DNA from 3 places in the Leifsonia sp. ZF2019 genome. Region 2 is predicted to be linked to each of the others. Evidence: predicted binding sites of a transcription regulator. Region 2 holds the regulator's gene; each other region holds the start of a gene.
The links. The regulator HrcA, encoded in region 2, represses chaperone genes, less so after heat shock. The targets are predictions, from matches to a motif close to TTNGCACTCGNNNNNNNCGAGTGCNAA.
Positions count from the first base shown of each region.

Region 1 (5,096 bases), 1.5 Mb from region 2:
TGAACGAGCTGACGCGTCCCGCCCAGCCGACCGAGCTGAGCGGACCGAACTGGTAGACCGTGGAGCCGTTGCAGGCGCCGGAGTTCGTGATCTGGAAGACGGCGCCGCCGTAGCCGGCGTCGTCGAAGAGCTGGGTCTGGACATAGGTGGCGCGGGCGCCGGTGCCCGGGGCCGCGGGCGTCGCCGACGAGCGCTGTGCCCCCGGCCCGATCACCACGAGGTGCTGCTCGGCGAGCACGGCCGCGTTGAGGTCCTCGCCCGGGTCGACGCACACGAGCGAGGCCGTGCCGAGGTCGTAGGAGCACGACGCGAGCGGAGCCGCCGCGGCGTTCGCGGCCGCGGCGGGCGCCACGGCGAGTGCGAGCGCGGCCAGGCCGGCGAGCAGGAGGCGGGCTGAGCGGGCGGATCGGGTGGTTCGGGTGGTTCGGGTCATCTCGGGTCCCCTTGAGTGTCATTGTGCCGGCGGGTTCCAGCACGTCTCGATTCTCTCGACGCCCCTTCCGACCTTCTTCGGTGCGCGCACCGATCCTGAGAGGATCGGCCCAGGAGGCACATTCCCTAGTCATGAGCGATCTCGCCAACGAGACCGACGCCACGGGCGCGGCAGCGTCCGACGTGTCGGACGTCGCTCTGCTGGCGGAGCTCGCGGCAGGGAGCAAAGCCGCGTTCTCGCGCCTCTACGACCGCCACAGCCGCATCGTCTACGCGTACGCCGCCTCCCGTCTCACCACCCGCGACGACGTGGAGGAGATCAGTCAGGACGTCTTCGTCACTCTGTGGCGCAAGCGGTCCGCTCTGTCGATCGCCGGCGAGTCCGCGCTGCCGTGGCTGCTGGTGACCTGCCGCAACCTCATCCTGAACCGGCGACGGGCGAACCAGTCGGCCGCCCGCCGCCGCACCGACGCGCCCGTCGACGACACGCTTGCGGACACCGCTCCCGGGCCGGACGTGATGACCGAGCGCGCGCAGCTGCTCGCGCTCGTCGAGGCCGCCGCCGCGCGACTGCCCGAGCCGGATCGGACGATCTTCGAGCTCTGCATCCGGGGGTATGCGAGCTACGAGGAGGCCGCGGTGGCCGCCGGGATCAGCGCCGGTGCGGTGCGCAATCGACTCAGCCGGCTGCGCACGCGCCTCCGGTCCGAACTCCAGACACTCAGGGGGACCGATGACTGACCGCAGTCTGCTCCCGGACGACACGCGATTCGAGGAGCTGAAGGACCGCCTCCTCGACACGATCGCGACGGACGATCGCCGCCGCACACGCCGCCATCGGCTCGCCGCGATCGGTATCGCCGGCGTGCTCGTCGCCGGCACGACCGCCGGCGGTATCGCCATCGCCCGGGCGAGCCAGGGCGAGATCAACGACACCGTCGAGTGCTACGGGACCGCCGACCTCAACGGGCCGTCCTTCACCTCGGCGTGGCAGCCCGGCGACCTCGAGGCGACCACCCCCACCCCGCTGGAGCAGCGCATCGCGCTCGCGGAGGACCAGTGCGCGGCGGGGTGGCGTATCGGGTCTTTCCGCCCGCAGGGCAGTTCGAGCGACGCGGACGAGCCCGTCCCCGCCTTGAAGGCCTGCCAGCTGCCCGACGGTCGCCTGGCCGTCTTCCCCTCGGAGCGGGCGGTGGCGGACCTGTGCGCACGCTTGGGCCTCTCGCTCCCGACGCCTTGAACCCGGATCCCGCGAGGAAACCGTTGGCACTCTCATAGGGAGAGTGCTAATCTGGTGCCGGGTCACGGGGACCCTCGTGACCCTTCGTTCGCATCGCGAAAGGAGATTGATCATGTCTGTCCCATTTGATGTCGTGAGCCAGTTCGACCGCATCGCGTCGAGCATCTTCGACACCGGCCGCTCGCCTCGCCTGATGCCGGTCGACCTCTTCCGTGAGGGCGATCAGTACGTCCTGAGCGCCGACCTCCCGGGCATCGACCCCTCGTCGGTCGACCTCGACGTCGACGGCCAGCTCCTCACCATCCGGGCCGAACGCCTCGCCCCCGCCCGCGAGAACGTCAAGTGGCTCGCGCACGAGCGGCCGTTCGGCGCCTACATGCGGCAGTTCACCCTGGGCGACGGCGTCGACGTCGAGAGGATCACCGCCAACTACGAGCACGGCGTGCTCTCGGTCATCATCCCGATGGCCGAACGCGCGAAGCCGCGCAAGATCAGGGTCGGTACGGCCGACGAGCGCAAAGAAGTGGCGGCGTGACTGACGTCGGTCCGCGCTGAAGACGGCACGACTCACCCGCTGACAGCGAAGGAGCCATTCTCCGCACCGACAGGTGGGGAGAACGGCTCCTTCGTTCGTCTGCGGCGACGCGGGGTGGCGGTCAGGCCGCGCGGCGCGCCTGACGCGGCACCGCGCGGAGCGCATCCCGCGCGTGGACGCCTTCCCGTCCGGCGAGGACCGTTCCCGGCTCCAGCTGGGCATCGCGCTCGATACGCGCACCGTTGCCGATCATGGCGTTCGCGCCGATCTTGGCGTTGCTGCCGATCTTCGCGTTGCTGCCGACCACACTGCCCGCGCCGATGTGGACATTCGCGCCCACGAACGTGCGGTCGCCGACGGTGGCTCCACGGTCGACCCAGCTGCCCGCGCCGACATAGGCGTCGAGCCCGACCCGGGCCTCCGCCTCGACATAGGCGGTCGGCTCGATGTAGGCCGACTCCGCGACACGCGCCGTCGGAGCGACCAGCCCCCGGCCGTTGGCGTGCCGCCGATACTTGATCACTGCGCCGGTCTCGTCCTCGAGCTCCTCGATCATCCGTGCCATCGTCTCCTCCTTCGAGATCGTCGCCTGTGCGGACAGTGTCCTGCCCGAACATCGGTACAACACTGGGAGGCGTCCGAAGATTCCCTGATCGCCCCAGCGAATCGCCACCGTACGCCCGACCGCGCGACGAGACCAGGGGATCAGGTGGGAGTCGGCAGGGAGTCGGGTGCTACCCCTCGGCAGCCACCACGTCGAGCAACGCCTGGCCGTACGCTTCCCGCTTCTTCGCCCCGATCCCGCTGATGCCGTCGAGGTCACCGAGGCTGGCGGGGCGGGCGGAGGCGACGGCGCGCAGGGTGGCGTCGCCGAAGACGATGTAGGCGGGGACGCCCTGCGACTTGGCCTCGCCGGCGCGCCACGCGCGGAGCGCCTCGAAGAGCGGCAGATCGGCCGCGGAGACGTCGGCGGGTGCGGCGCTGCGGGAGGAGCGGCTCGCCCGCTCGGGGCGTTCGGGCTCCCGGCGCAGGATGACGGGACGCTCCCCGGCCAGCACGGCCGCACTGTCGGGGGTGAGGACGAGCACGCCGTACTCGCCCTCCGGCTTGAGGAGCTCCTGGGCGATGAGCTGCCGCACGACGCCGCGCCACTGGCTCTCGCTGAGGTCGGCGCCGATGCCCCAGGTGGAGAGGGCGTCGTGGCCGTACTGCTCGACGCGGGGCGTGCGCTTGCCGCGCACGATGTCGACGAGGTGGCCGGCGCCGAAACGCTGGTTGCGCTCGCGGGCGAGCCGCACGACGGTGGAGAGGAGCTTCTGCGCGGGCACGGTGCCGTCCCAGCTCTCGGGTGGGGTGAGGCAGGTGTCGCAGTTGCCGCACGGCTCGGAGCGCTGCCCGAAGTAGCCGAGCAGGTTCACCCGACGGCACTGCACCGTCTCGCACAAGGCGAGCATGGCGTCCAGATGCTGCGTGAGCCGGCGGCGGTGCGCGAGGTCGCCCGGGGAGTCGTCGATCATCCGGCGCTGCTGCACGACGTCGTGCAGGCCATAGGCGAGCCAGGCCGTCGAGGGGAGGCCGTCGCGGCCCGCGCGCCCCGTCTCCTGGTAGTAGCCCTCCACCGACTTCGGGAGGTCGATGTGGGCGACGAAGCGCACGTCCGGCTTGTCGATGCCCATGCCGAAGGCGATGGTCGCGACCACGATCACGCCCTCCTCGCGGAGGAAGCGCGACTGGGTCCGCGCGCGCAGCCCCGCGTCGAGACCGGCGTGATACGGGAGGGCGGTGAGCCCGCGTGCCGAGAGGAACTCGGCCGTGCGCTCCACGGAGTTGCGCGAGAGGGCGTAGACGATGCCCGCCTCGCCCGGGTGCTCCACTGTGATGAAGTCGAGCAGCTGCTTGCGCACCTCCACCTTGGGCACGATGCGGTACTGGATGTTGGGGCGGTCGAAGTCGGCGACGAAGTGCTGCGCCTGCTCGAGCCGGAGCCGCGACGTGATCTCGCGATGCGTGGCCTCGGTGGCGGTGGCGGTGAGCGCGATGCGCGGCACGCCGGGCCAGCGGTCGGCCAGCTCGGAGAGCGCGAGGTAGTCGGGCCGGAAGTCGTGGCCCCACTGCGAGACGCAGTGCGCCTCGTCGATGGCGAACAGTGCGATGCGGCCGCGCTCGAGGAAGCGCTTGGTGGCCTCCGACGACAGCCGCTCGGGCGCGACGTAGAGGATGTCGAGCTCCCCCGACAGGTAGGCGCGCTCGACGGCCGCACGCTGCTGGCCGTCCTGCGTGGAGTTGAGGAACGCCGCACGCACGCCCACCGCGGTGAGCGCGTCGACCTGATCCTGCATGAGCGCGATCAGCGGGGACACGACGACACCGGTGCCCTCCCGCACCAGAGACGGGATCTGGTAGCAGAGGCTCTTGCCTCCGCCCGTGGGCATCAGGACGACCGCGTCGCCGCCTCCGACCACCTGGTCGATGATCTGCGCCTGCTGGCCGCGGAAGCTGTCGTAGCCGAAGACCGTCTTCAACGCCTCCACGGCGGTTGCGAACCGCGGCGCGGCGACGGCCGTCGGGACCGGGGCGGCAGGCGCAGCGTTCGCACCGGCGGGGGCGTCGCCGAACGGCGCCCCCGCGTACGGGTCGTCTCCGAAGTCGGGCAGCGGCGGCTCCTCCTCCAGCGGCGGTGCGTCGCGGTCTTCCGGCACCCAGGCGTTCCAGCTCATCCCTCGATCGTAACGACGACGCCTGACCGTCGACCCGGCGCACGGAATCGGTGGATTCTCGCCGCTTTCCACAGCCCTCCGGTACGATCGCCGCATGCGCCGGCTCGTCGTCACGGAGTTCCTGTCGCTCGACGGCGTCGTCGAGGCGCCGGGCGGCGAGCGCACGCACCCG
Region 1 is NZ_CP065037.1:3,588,636-3,593,731, forward strand. Features, by position in the region: gene IT072_RS17610 (hypothetical protein) at 1-433, opposite strand, end outside; gene IT072_RS17615 (RNA polymerase sigma factor) at 565-1,173, shown strand; gene IT072_RS17620 (hypothetical protein) at 1,166-1,672, shown strand; gene IT072_RS17625 (Hsp20/alpha crystallin family protein) at 1,785-2,207, shown strand; gene IT072_RS17630 (DapH/DapD/GlmU-related protein) at 2,329-2,772, opposite strand; gene recQ (DNA helicase RecQ) at 2,942-4,924, opposite strand; gene IT072_RS17640 (dihydrofolate reductase family protein) at 5,019-5,096, shown strand, end outside.
Region 1: a site for HrcA is predicted at 1,696-1,722, ahead of IT072_RS17625 (Hsp20/alpha crystallin family protein). Genes of this name have one in related genera too.

Region 2 (5,096 bases):
CGCTCAGGCCGATCTCGTTGCCACGCACGTGCACGCTCACCAGGGGGTACTGCCGCTCCAGCGTGGTCAGCAGACGGTCCTGCGGTCCGAGGAGCCGGACCATCTGGACGCCGTCGACGTGCAGACGCGCCTCGGCGGCCCCGTTCGATGCGGCGCCCGCCTCGGGCATCGGTTCGCTAGTCGGCAAGACTTCCTTCCTCGAGCGACCCGCCGGGGCCGGCGCTCAGTACGTGGGCGTGGACGTGGAACACGGTCTGGCCGGCACCCGCCCCGGTGTTGAAGACCAATCGGAAATCGCCGCCGGACGCCGCGGCGAGCCGCTGGGCCACCGCGACCATCTCCGCCAGGAGGGCCGGATCGCCGGCCGCCAGCTCGGTCACGTCGCGGTACTGCTCGGTCTTGGGGACGACGAGCAGGTGCACCGGCGCCTTCGGCGCGATGTCACGGAACGCGATGATGCGCTCGCCGTCGTAGACGATGTCGGCCGGGATCTCCCCCGCGATGATGCGCGAGAAGATCGAGGGCTGTGCGCTTTCCATGCCGTCCATCCTATTCGTCCCCTGGGACACATCCGCCGCTGTCCGCTACCAGCGTCCGAGAGCGGCGTTCAGCACCGCGAGGGCGGCGGGTCCGGCGGTGGAGGTGCGCAACACGGTGGCGCCGAGTCGGACGATGCGCGCGCCGGACGCTCGCAGCGCCTCCAGCTCGGCGGGGGCGATCCCGCCCTCAGGACCGACCACGAGCACGAGTTCGCGCGATCCGGGAGCCAGGTCGGTGAGCGCCGACTCCCCGGTCGGCTCCAGCACGAGCACGTCGGCATCGGAGGCGAGCGCCGCGACCTGCGCCGTGCTCGCGAGCGCGCCCACCTCGGGCACCCAGGCCCGGATCGACTGCTTCGAGGCCTCACGCACGATCGACGACCAGCGCTCGCGGCCCTTCGCGACCTTCGCGCCCTCCCAGCGCGACACCGAGCGCGCCGCCGCCCACGGTACGACGCGGTCGACGCCCAGCTCGGTCGCCGCCTGGATCGCGAGCTCGTCGCGGTCGCCTTTCGCCAGCGCCTGGACGAGGGTGATGCGCGGGGCCGAGGGCTCGATACGCTCCACGGCGTCCACCTCGATGGTCAGCTCCGTGTTCGAGGCGACGACGACCTCCCCCGAGGCGAGCAGGCCGCGGCCGTTGCCGATCAGCACGGTCTGGCCCGTGCGCGTCCGGTTCACCGTCGCGGCGTGCTTCGCCTCGGGGCCGGTGAGCGTGAGCCGAGCGCCCGGCACCGCCGTCTCGAGGTCTTCGCGGAGGTACAGCGAGCTCATCGGATCAGAGGTTCAGGAACCGGTCGCGGAGCTTCGCGAAGAGCCCCTGCTGAAAGCGGGCGAGCGACGGCTCCACCGACTGGTGCGTGGCCGCGAACTTCTTGATGAGCTCCTTCTCCTTGTGGTCGAGCTTGGTCGGCGTGACCACCTGGATGCCCACCCGCAGATCGCCGCGGCCGCTGCCACGCAGGTGGGTGATGCCGCGATCCTTCACGGTGATGATGTCAGCGCTCTGGGTGCCGGCCTTGAGGTCGAGGCGGATGTCGCCGTCGAGGGCCTTCATCGTCGCCGTGGTGCCGAGGATCGCATCGACCATGGACACCTCCAGCGTGCACAGGAGGTCGTCGCCGTCGCGGCTGAAGACGTCGTGGTGCTTCACCTTGATCTCGAGGTACAGGTCCCCGTTGGGGCCACCGGCGGGACCGGCCTCGCCGCTGCCCGGCATCTGCAGGCGCAACCCGGTGTCGACGCCGGCGGGGATGTCCACCGGGACGGTGCGGCGGGCGCGCACGCGGCCCTGGCCCTGGCACGTCACGCACGGCGTCGCGATCACGGTGCCGTAGCCGCGGCAGGTGCCGCACGGCGTCGAGGTCATGACATTGCCGAGCAGCGAGCGCACGGAGCGCTGGAGGCTGCCGGTGCCGTGGCAGATGTCGCAGGTCACCGGCGCGGTGCCCGGCTGGCAGCACGAGCCGTTGCAGGTCTCGCAGACCACCGCGGTGTCGACCTCGAGGTCGCGGTGCGTGCCGAAGACGACCTCGTCGAGGTCGACCTCCACGCGCAGCAGAGCGTCCTGCCCGCGCTCGCGCCTGGACCGCGGGCCGCGCTGGGCACCGCCTCCGCCACCGAAGAACGTCTCGAAGATGTCGCCGAACCCCGCGAAATCGCCCTGGCCGCCACCGCCGAAGCCGGACGAGCCGCCGAGGTCGTACTGCTGGCGCTGCTGCGGGTCGCTCAGCACGTCGTACGCGTGCGTGACGAGCTTGAAGCGCTCCTGCGCCTCCGAGCTGGGGTTCACGTCCGGGTGCAGCTCGCGCGCGAGCCGGCGGTACGCCTTCTTGATCTCGTCGGGGGTGGCGTTGCGCTCAACGCCGAGGACTTCGTAGTGGTCGGCCACGTAAGGTGCGTTCCTTCTCGTTTGTCGTGTGTTCTAGTCGCCGAGGAGGCGGGAGAGGTAGCGGGCGACCGCGCGGACGGCGGCCATGTTGCCCGAGTAGTCCATGCGGAGCGGCCCGACCAGGCCGATCCTGGCCACGTCGGAGCCGGAGGCGCTGTAGCCGCTCGACAGGATGGAGGCCTCACTGAGGCCGCGGACGGCGTTCTCGCGCCCGATGCTGACGGCGACGCCGTGCTGGTCGAGCGCCATCTCGTCGAACAGCCGCAGCAACACCACCTGCTCCTCGATCGCCTCCAGCACCGGGGTGATGGTGCCCGGGAAGTCGGTCTCGGTGCGGACGAGGTTGGCGGCCCCGGCCATCACGAGCCGCTCCTGACGATTCGCCGCGATCTGGTCGAGCAGGGCGCTCGCGACCGGCGCGACGAGCTCGCGCGTCCGCTCCGCGAGGGCGCCAGGCAGCTCGCGCAGCCGGGCGGCCGCATCGGGAAGCGAGAGCCCGGCGGCGGCGCCGTTGATGGCGCCCCGGATCTCGGCGATCTCGGCGTCGTCGAGCTCGCTGCCGAGCTCGATGACGCGCTGCTCCACCGCCCCGGAGTCGGTGATGAGCACGCTCAGGAGTCTGTGCGGAGCGAGCGACACCAGCTCGATGTGCCGGATGCGGGAGCGCGACACGGAGGGGTACTGCACCAGCGCGACCTGGTTGGTCAGCTGGGACAGCAGGCGCACCGTGCGGGCGAGCACGTCGTCCAGGTCGATCGACTCGCCCAGGAAGGTCTCGATCGCCGTACGCTGCGCCTGCGTCAACGGGCGCATCTCGGAGAGGTGGTCGACGAACAGCCGGTAGCCCTTGTCGGTGGGCACGCGACCCGACGAGGTGTGCGGGGCCGCGATCAGCTCCTCCTCTTCGAGCAGGGCCATGTCGTTGCGGATGGTCGCAGCCGAGACGCCGAACGAGTGCCGTTCGACGATGCTCTTCGATCCGACGGGCTCGCGGGAGGCCACATAGTCCTGGACGATCACCCGCAGGACCTCGAGACTGCGCTCGGAGACCATGGCACCCTCCCGTCTGCTCTTAGCACTCAGCGTTCTTGAGTGCTAATCATATCCCGCGAAAGACACGGTCGGATCATTGTCCACGCGGACGCGCGGCTGTACGTTAGCCGCACCGGGTCGGCGTCGTCCGCATCCGATCACGAAAGGGCAACACCATGTCCGATCCCACGCAGCCGCAGAACCCCGAGGGCGGCGTCCCTCCCCAGCAGCCGCCGGTGCCGCCGCAGCAGCCGGCCGGCCCTCCGCCCGGAGTGCCCCAGCAGCCGTACGGCTCGCAGCAGCCCTACGGCGCGCAGCCGGCGGGAGCCCCGCAGCAGCCGTACGCCGCGCCCGGTGCGCCTCTCGACGCCGCACAGGACAAGCAGTGGGCGTCGTTCGCCCACCTCGGCGGCATCCTCTGGTTCCTCCCGTCGCTCATCATCTGGCTCGTCTTCAAAGACCGCGGACAGAAGGCCGACGTCGAGGCCAAGGAGGCGCTCAACTGGCAGATCACCTGGATCATCGTCTGGGTGGCGTCGCAGATCATCGGCATCATCCTCGCCTTCACCGGCGTGGGCTGGCTGCTGTTCGGCCTCCTCATCCCCTGGGCGCTCTACATCCTGAACCTCGTGTTCTCGATCCTCGGCTTCGTCAAGGTGAACAGCGGGGGCTCCTACCGCTACCCGGTGAACTTCCGCTTCATCAAGTAGCGAATCGCTCACGGCGTCTTCTCAGACTCGGGCCTCCGGCCCTAGGCTGTGGTGGTATTCGTCCGTCGATCAGCCCGGGACCCCCGGGCTCCTTGCAAGGAGACACCATGTCCGCAACGCCCCCACCGCCGCCCCAGCAGCCGTACGGAGGCGCTTCTCAGCAGCTGAGCCCCTCCGACGAGAAGCTCTGGGCCACCCTGGTCCACGTCGGCGGAATCCTCTTCAACTGGATCCCCGCGCTCATCGGCTACCTCGTCCTGAAGGACCGCGGCCCGTTCGTCCGCTCGCACACCGCGACCGCGCTGAACTTCCAGCTCACCGTCCTCATCGCGTATGTCGTGAGCGGCATCCTGACCGTCGTCGGCATCGGCCTCATCCTGTGGGCGGCCGTCTGGGTCGTGAACATCGTCTTCAGCATCATCGCCGCCCTCAAGGCGAACCAGGGTCAGTACTACACCTACCCGATCGCCATCAAGTTCGTGAGCTGAGGCTCCCGATCACTCCTCGGCGAGCAGCCGTCTGACGACGGCGTCCGCCAGCAGCCGTCCTCGCAGGGTCAGCGTCACCGACCCGGCGAGGGCGGCTTTTCCGTCGACGAGTCCGTCGGCGATCAGCCCGGCGATCTCCCGGCGCCCCTCGGCGGAGAGCTCCGCCGTGCGGAGCCCTTCCCGGATGCGCGTCAGCAGCAGAACCCGCTCCACCCGGCGCGTCTCGTCGTCGAGCGTCTCACGTCCGGCCGCGGGCGACTCTCCCGCGAGCACGCGCTGCGCGTATGCGGCGGGATGCTTGACGTTCCACCACCGGACGCCGCCGACATGGCTGTGTGCGCCGGGCCCGATGCCCCACCAGTCGTGGCCGAGCCAGTACGAGAGGTTGTGACGGGACCGGTGGTCGTCGTCGCGCGCCCAGTTGCTCACCTCGTAC
Region 2 is NZ_CP065037.1:2,122,397-2,127,492, reverse strand. Features, by position in the region: gene IT072_RS10470 (PhoH family protein) at 1-169, opposite strand, end outside; gene IT072_RS10465 (histidine triad nucleotide-binding protein) at 177-539, opposite strand; gene IT072_RS10460 (16S rRNA (uracil(1498)-N(3))-methyltransferase) at 585-1,313, opposite strand; gene dnaJ (molecular chaperone DnaJ) at 1,318-2,430, opposite strand; gene hrcA (heat-inducible transcriptional repressor HrcA) at 2,464-3,483, opposite strand; gene IT072_RS10445 (DUF4870 domain-containing protein) at 3,639-4,172, shown strand; gene IT072_RS10440 (DUF4870 domain-containing protein) at 4,280-4,660, shown strand; gene hemW (radical SAM family heme chaperone HemW) at 4,670-5,096, opposite strand, start outside.

Region 3 (5,096 bases), 1.1 Mb from region 2:
GCGTACGCCGGTCTGCTCGCGCCGCGCGGCGCCGGCGAGGGCGACATCCAGACCATCGCCGTGGCTCCGCGCGCACGACGACGCGGACTCGCCCGCGCGCTCATGAACGCCCTGATCGGGGAGGCCCGGTCGCGCGGCGCGCAGGAGATCTTCCTCGAGGTGCGGGACGACAATCCGGGCGCGCAAGCGCTGTACGTCTCGCTGGGTTTCGAGGAGATCGGCGTACGCCCGCAGTACTACCAGCCGGACGGTGTGGACGCGATCGTGATGCGTCTCGCCGTCCCGACCCCGGAGACGACGATCGCATGAACCGCGACGAACCCCTGGTCCTCGGCATCGAGACCTCGTGCGACGAGACGGGCGTCGGGATCGTGCGGGGAACGACCCTGCTCGCGAACACGATCGCCTCGTCCATGGAGGAGCACGCGCGCTACGGCGGCGTCGTGCCCGAGGTCGCGGCGCGGGCGCACCTCGAGGCCCTCACGCCGACCCTCCGCACCGCCGTGGCCGATGCCGGCATCGACCTGGCCGATGTGGACGCCATCGCCGTCACGAGCGGGCCCGGCCTCTCCGGCGCGCTCATGGTCGGCGTCGGCGCAGCGAAGGCGCTCGCCGTTGCGCTCGACAAGCCCCTCTACGCGGTCAATCACCTCGTCGGTCACGTCGGGGCGGACCTGCTCGACGCAGCGGGTGGCCCCGGTCACCCGGTCGAGCTGCCGACGATCGCGTTGCTGGTCTCCGGCGGTCACACGTCCCTCCTGCTCGTCAGGGATCTGGTCTCCGACGTCGAGCTCCTCGGCGAGACCATCGACGACGCGGCGGGGGAGGCCTTCGACAAGGTGGCGCGCGTGCTGGGCCTGCCGTATCCCGGCGGTCCGCAGATCGACCGCGTCGCGGCGGACGGCGACCCGCGCGCCATCCGGTTCCCGCGCGGGCTGACCAAGCCGAGAGACCTCGAGCGCCATCGGTACGACTTCTCGTTCTCCGGGCTGAAGACGGCAGTCGCCCGCTGGGTCGAGCAGCGCCAGGACGCGGGCGAGGAGGTGCCGGTCCCCGATGTCGCCGCCTCTTTCCGCGAGGCCGTCGTCGACGTGCTGCTCAGCAAGGCGGTCGCGGCCTGCCGCGACCACGACGTGCCCCGGCTCCTGCTGGGCGGCGGGGTCGTCGCGAACGCGCGGGTGCGTCAGCTCGCGGCCGAACGCACGCGCGAAGCGGGCATCGCGCTCCGCATCCCCGCGCTCTCGCTCTGCACCGACAACGGCGCGATGATCGCGGCTCTCGGCGCCCAGCTCGTGATGGCGGGACACGCGCCGAGCGAGCCGACGTTCGCCGCCGACTCGACGCTTCCCGTCACCGAGATCCAGGTGGCACGCTGAGTCGTTGACACGTTCCGACAGCGCTGGGACGATGGAATCGATACAGGGAGTTCCCAGAAACTCCCACCTGAAGGAGATGCGGAACATGACCGATCCGAACGCGCCCGCCGGCCCCACGGACCCCGACGCCCAGAACGGAGTGGTCCCGCCCGCGGAGCCCGTCGCCCCGGCTGCCCCTGAGCCCACGCCCGCCGCCGCAGAGCCCGCCCCGGCCGCACCCGCCGCTCCGGTTCCGCCCGCGGCACCCGCGTACACGCCTCCGCAGCCGCAGGCTCCGCAGCAGCCGTACGGCCAGCAGCCGCAGGCGCCGCAGCAGCCGTACGGCCAGCAGCCGCAGGCGCCGCAGCAGCCCTACGGCCAGCAGCCGCAGCAGCCGTACGGTCAGCAGCCGCAGCAGCCGTACGGTCAGCAGCCGCAGCAGCCGTACGGCCAGCAGCAGGCGCCGTACGGCCAGCAGCAGCCGGCTCCTGGCTACGGAGCGCCGGCCTACGGACAGCCGGCCCCCGGCTACGCCCAGCCCTACGCCGCGCCGTCCAAGTCGCCGATCCTGAGCATCCTGTCCCTCGTCGGCGGCATCGTCGGCATCGTGCTCAACATCGCATGGGGCGTCGGCGTGCTCTTCGGAGTCGCGGCGGTCGTCCTCGGCTTCCTCGGTCGCAGCAAGGAGCCGCAGGCGAAGGGGTTCTGGCTCACCGGCCTCATCCTCGGCTTCGTCAGCATCGCGATCGCGATCATCGTGTGGATCGGGCTGGCGGTCCTCTTCGCCAGCTTCAGCGCCACCTACAACACCTACTGAGCGGACACGGCTCGCGCTGGCCGGGCGGCCTCAGAGCCGCTCGGCCAGCAGGGCGGTGTGCCGCCCGGCGATCCGGGTCAGGATCAGGGTCGCCGAGCGGTCGCCTGCGAGCGCCAGACGTCTGCGGAGCGCGGCGGGATCGACATCCACGCCGCGCTTCTTGATCTCCAGGGAGCCGACGCCGCGCTCGCGCAGGGCCCGCCTCAGATCCCGCTCCCCGTACGGCAGCGTCTCGAGCACCCGGAATCCGGCGGCGAACGGCGTCGGCATCGCGTGGTCCGCCGTGATGTAGGCGATGCCGTCGGCGACCATCCGGCCGTCCAGCTGCCGGGCGAGGTCGCCGATCAATCGAGCGCGGATGACGGAGCCGTCGGGCTCGTAGACGTATTCGCCGAGTTCGCCGGTCTCGGCGTCCTCGCTGTCGCTCTCCGCCGTGAGCTCATGGGCCTCGTCGCCGCGCAGCACCAGCGCGGCGCGGCGGATGTGCGGCCGCGCGAGCGCGCCGAACCAGAGGCCGAGCTCGACGACCTGCCCGTCGGACGAGATCCACTGCGCCTCGGCGTTCGACGGGATGAGGTCGCGATCGAATCCGGGGCCCAGCTTGAGCCCGACCGACCGGCCGGTCGCGAGTTCGTAGGCGAAGCCGAGCGAGGGGGTGTAGTCGTCGGGGTCGGTGAGCCGCTCGGTCTGCGTGTGGCCGGCGGTGCGACGCGCGGGGTCGAGGAAGACGGCGTCGACGCTGCGCAGATCGGCGTCCTCGGCGCGGCCGTGCACCACCGTCGCGTTCGGGAACGGAGCCAGGTTGTACGCCGCGATCGCGGCCGTGACCTCGTCGGCCTCGACGGCCGTCACGTCCAGCTCGATCGCCGCGACGGCGAGGGCGTCGCCGCCGATCCCGCAGCCGAGGTCGGCGACGCGGGTGAGGCCCGCGGAGCGGAAGCGGCCCGCATGCCGGGCGGCCACCGCGAGACGCGTCGCCTGTTCGAGGCCGGCCTCCGTGAAGAGCATCCGGGAGGCGAAGTCGCCGAATTTCGCGACGGCCTTCCGCCGCAGCTTCGACTGCGTCAGCACAGCGGCCACGAGGCCGGGGGCGTGGCCCTGCTTGCGCAGATCCGAGACGAGCCGGACCACGTCCTTCTCCGTCTGGTACGGCGGAAGGGAGTCGAGCAGCCGGAGCCCCTCCGGGCTCAGCAGTTCGAGGAATTCGGACCGGTCCATGATCCTCACGCTACCTCTTGGCACTCACGTTGCGTGACTGCTAACGCACCCTCTAGACTCCTGTTAGCACTCGCAGTGCGAGGCTGCTAATCACGTCTTCTGTCAAGACACCGTTCGTCATAGGAAAGGGGTCAACGTGTCGGTCTCCATCAAGCCGCTCGAAGATCGCATCGTCATCAAGCAGGTCGAGGCTGAGCAGACCACTGCGTCCGGTCTGGTCATCCCCGACACCGCCAAGGAGAAGCCGCAGGAGGGCGAGGTCGTCGCCGTGGGCCCCGGCCGCATCGACGACAACGGCAACCGCATCCCCCTCGACGTCGCCGTCGGCGACAAGGTCATCTACTCCAAGTACGGTGGCACCGAGGTCAAGTTCGGCGGCGAGGACTTCCTCGTGCTCTCGGCCCGCGACGTGCTCGCGGTCGTCGTCCGCTGACGCACCCCGCTCCACGATCGGCCCGGATGCCTCTGGCATCCGGGCCGTCGTCGTTCGTCGGCCGCTGTGGCTAGAGTCGGTCGGGTGCCACCACCTTCTCCCCGCGCGGCCGACCACCGCACCTCCGGACTGATCTTCGCCCTCTCCGCACATGTGCTGTGGGGTGTGCTGACCCTCTACTTCATCGCCCTGGCTCCGGCCACCGCGTGGGAGATCGTCGCCTGGCGGGTCGTGTTCTCGCTGGTCTTCTGCGCACTTCTGCTGACCGTCACGCGGGCGTGGCGTCCGTTCATCGGGCTGCTGCGCACCCCGCGCATCCTGTTCACGATGGCGCTCGCTGGAGCCCTCATCTATGTCAACTGGCAGACGTACGTGCTCGCCACCGTGACCGGCCACGTCGTCGAGGCGGCTCTCGGATACTTCATCAACCCGATCGTCACCATCCTGCTCGGGGTGCTCGTGCAGCGGGAGGGGCTGCGCCCGGCTCAGTGGGTGGCGGTCGGTCTGAGCGCCGTCGCGGTGGTCGTGCTGGCGGTCGGCTACGGGGCGTTCCCGTGGATCGCGCTGGTGCTCGCCTTGTCGTTCGGGCTCTACGGGCTGATCAAGAAGCGCGTCGGCCCCGCCGTCGACGCGGTCTCCGGTCTCACTCTCGAGACGATGTGGCTCACGCCTGTCGCGGTGGTGCAGCTCGTCGTCGTGGGCATGACCGCGGGCATCACCCTCGGGGCGTACGGCGTCTGGCACGCGGTCGCACTCGCCGGCGCGGGCGTGGTCACAGCGGTGCCTTTGCTGTTCTTCGCGGCGGCGTCGCGTCGCCTCCCCCTGGTGTACATGGGCTTCGTGCAGTACATCACCCCGCTCATCCAGTTCCTCGTCGGCGTGTTCGTGCTGCACGAGGCGATGCCGCCCGAGCGGTGGCTCGGATTCGGGATCGTCTGGCTCGCACTCGTCGTCCTCAGCGCCGACATGATCCTCTCCGCTCGCGCCACGCGCCGGGATGCGCGGCTAGCGTAGGGCCGTGGCCATCTCGACCGACTTCGACGAACTCGACTCCCGTATCGCGGCGGCGCTGCAGGCGAACGGCCGTGCCAGCTGGGGGCTCATCGCGACCGTGCTCGACGCCCCCGTGCGCACGGTCGCGCGCCGCGGGCAGCGACTGCTCGACGTGGGGGCCGTGCGCGTCTCCACCTACCTCGACACGACGATGGTCGGCGACGCGCGTCCGCTCGTCATCCAGATCGGAACTCGACCCGGGCACGCCGTCGCCGTCGCG
Region 3 is NZ_CP065037.1:3,252,186-3,257,281, reverse strand. Features, by position in the region: gene rimI (ribosomal protein S18-alanine N-acetyltransferase) at 1-309, shown strand, start outside; gene tsaD (tRNA (adenosine(37)-N6)-threonylcarbamoyltransferase complex transferase subunit TsaD) at 306-1,376, shown strand; gene IT072_RS16010 (DUF4190 domain-containing protein) at 1,462-2,172, shown strand; gene IT072_RS16005 (class I SAM-dependent methyltransferase) at 2,203-3,390, opposite strand; gene groES (co-chaperone GroES) at 3,527-3,823, shown strand; gene rarD (EamA family transporter RarD) at 3,908-4,837, shown strand; gene IT072_RS15990 (Lrp/AsnC family transcriptional regulator) at 4,842-5,096, shown strand, end outside.
Region 3: a site for HrcA is predicted at 3,408-3,434, ahead of groES (co-chaperone GroES). Genes of this name have one in related genera too.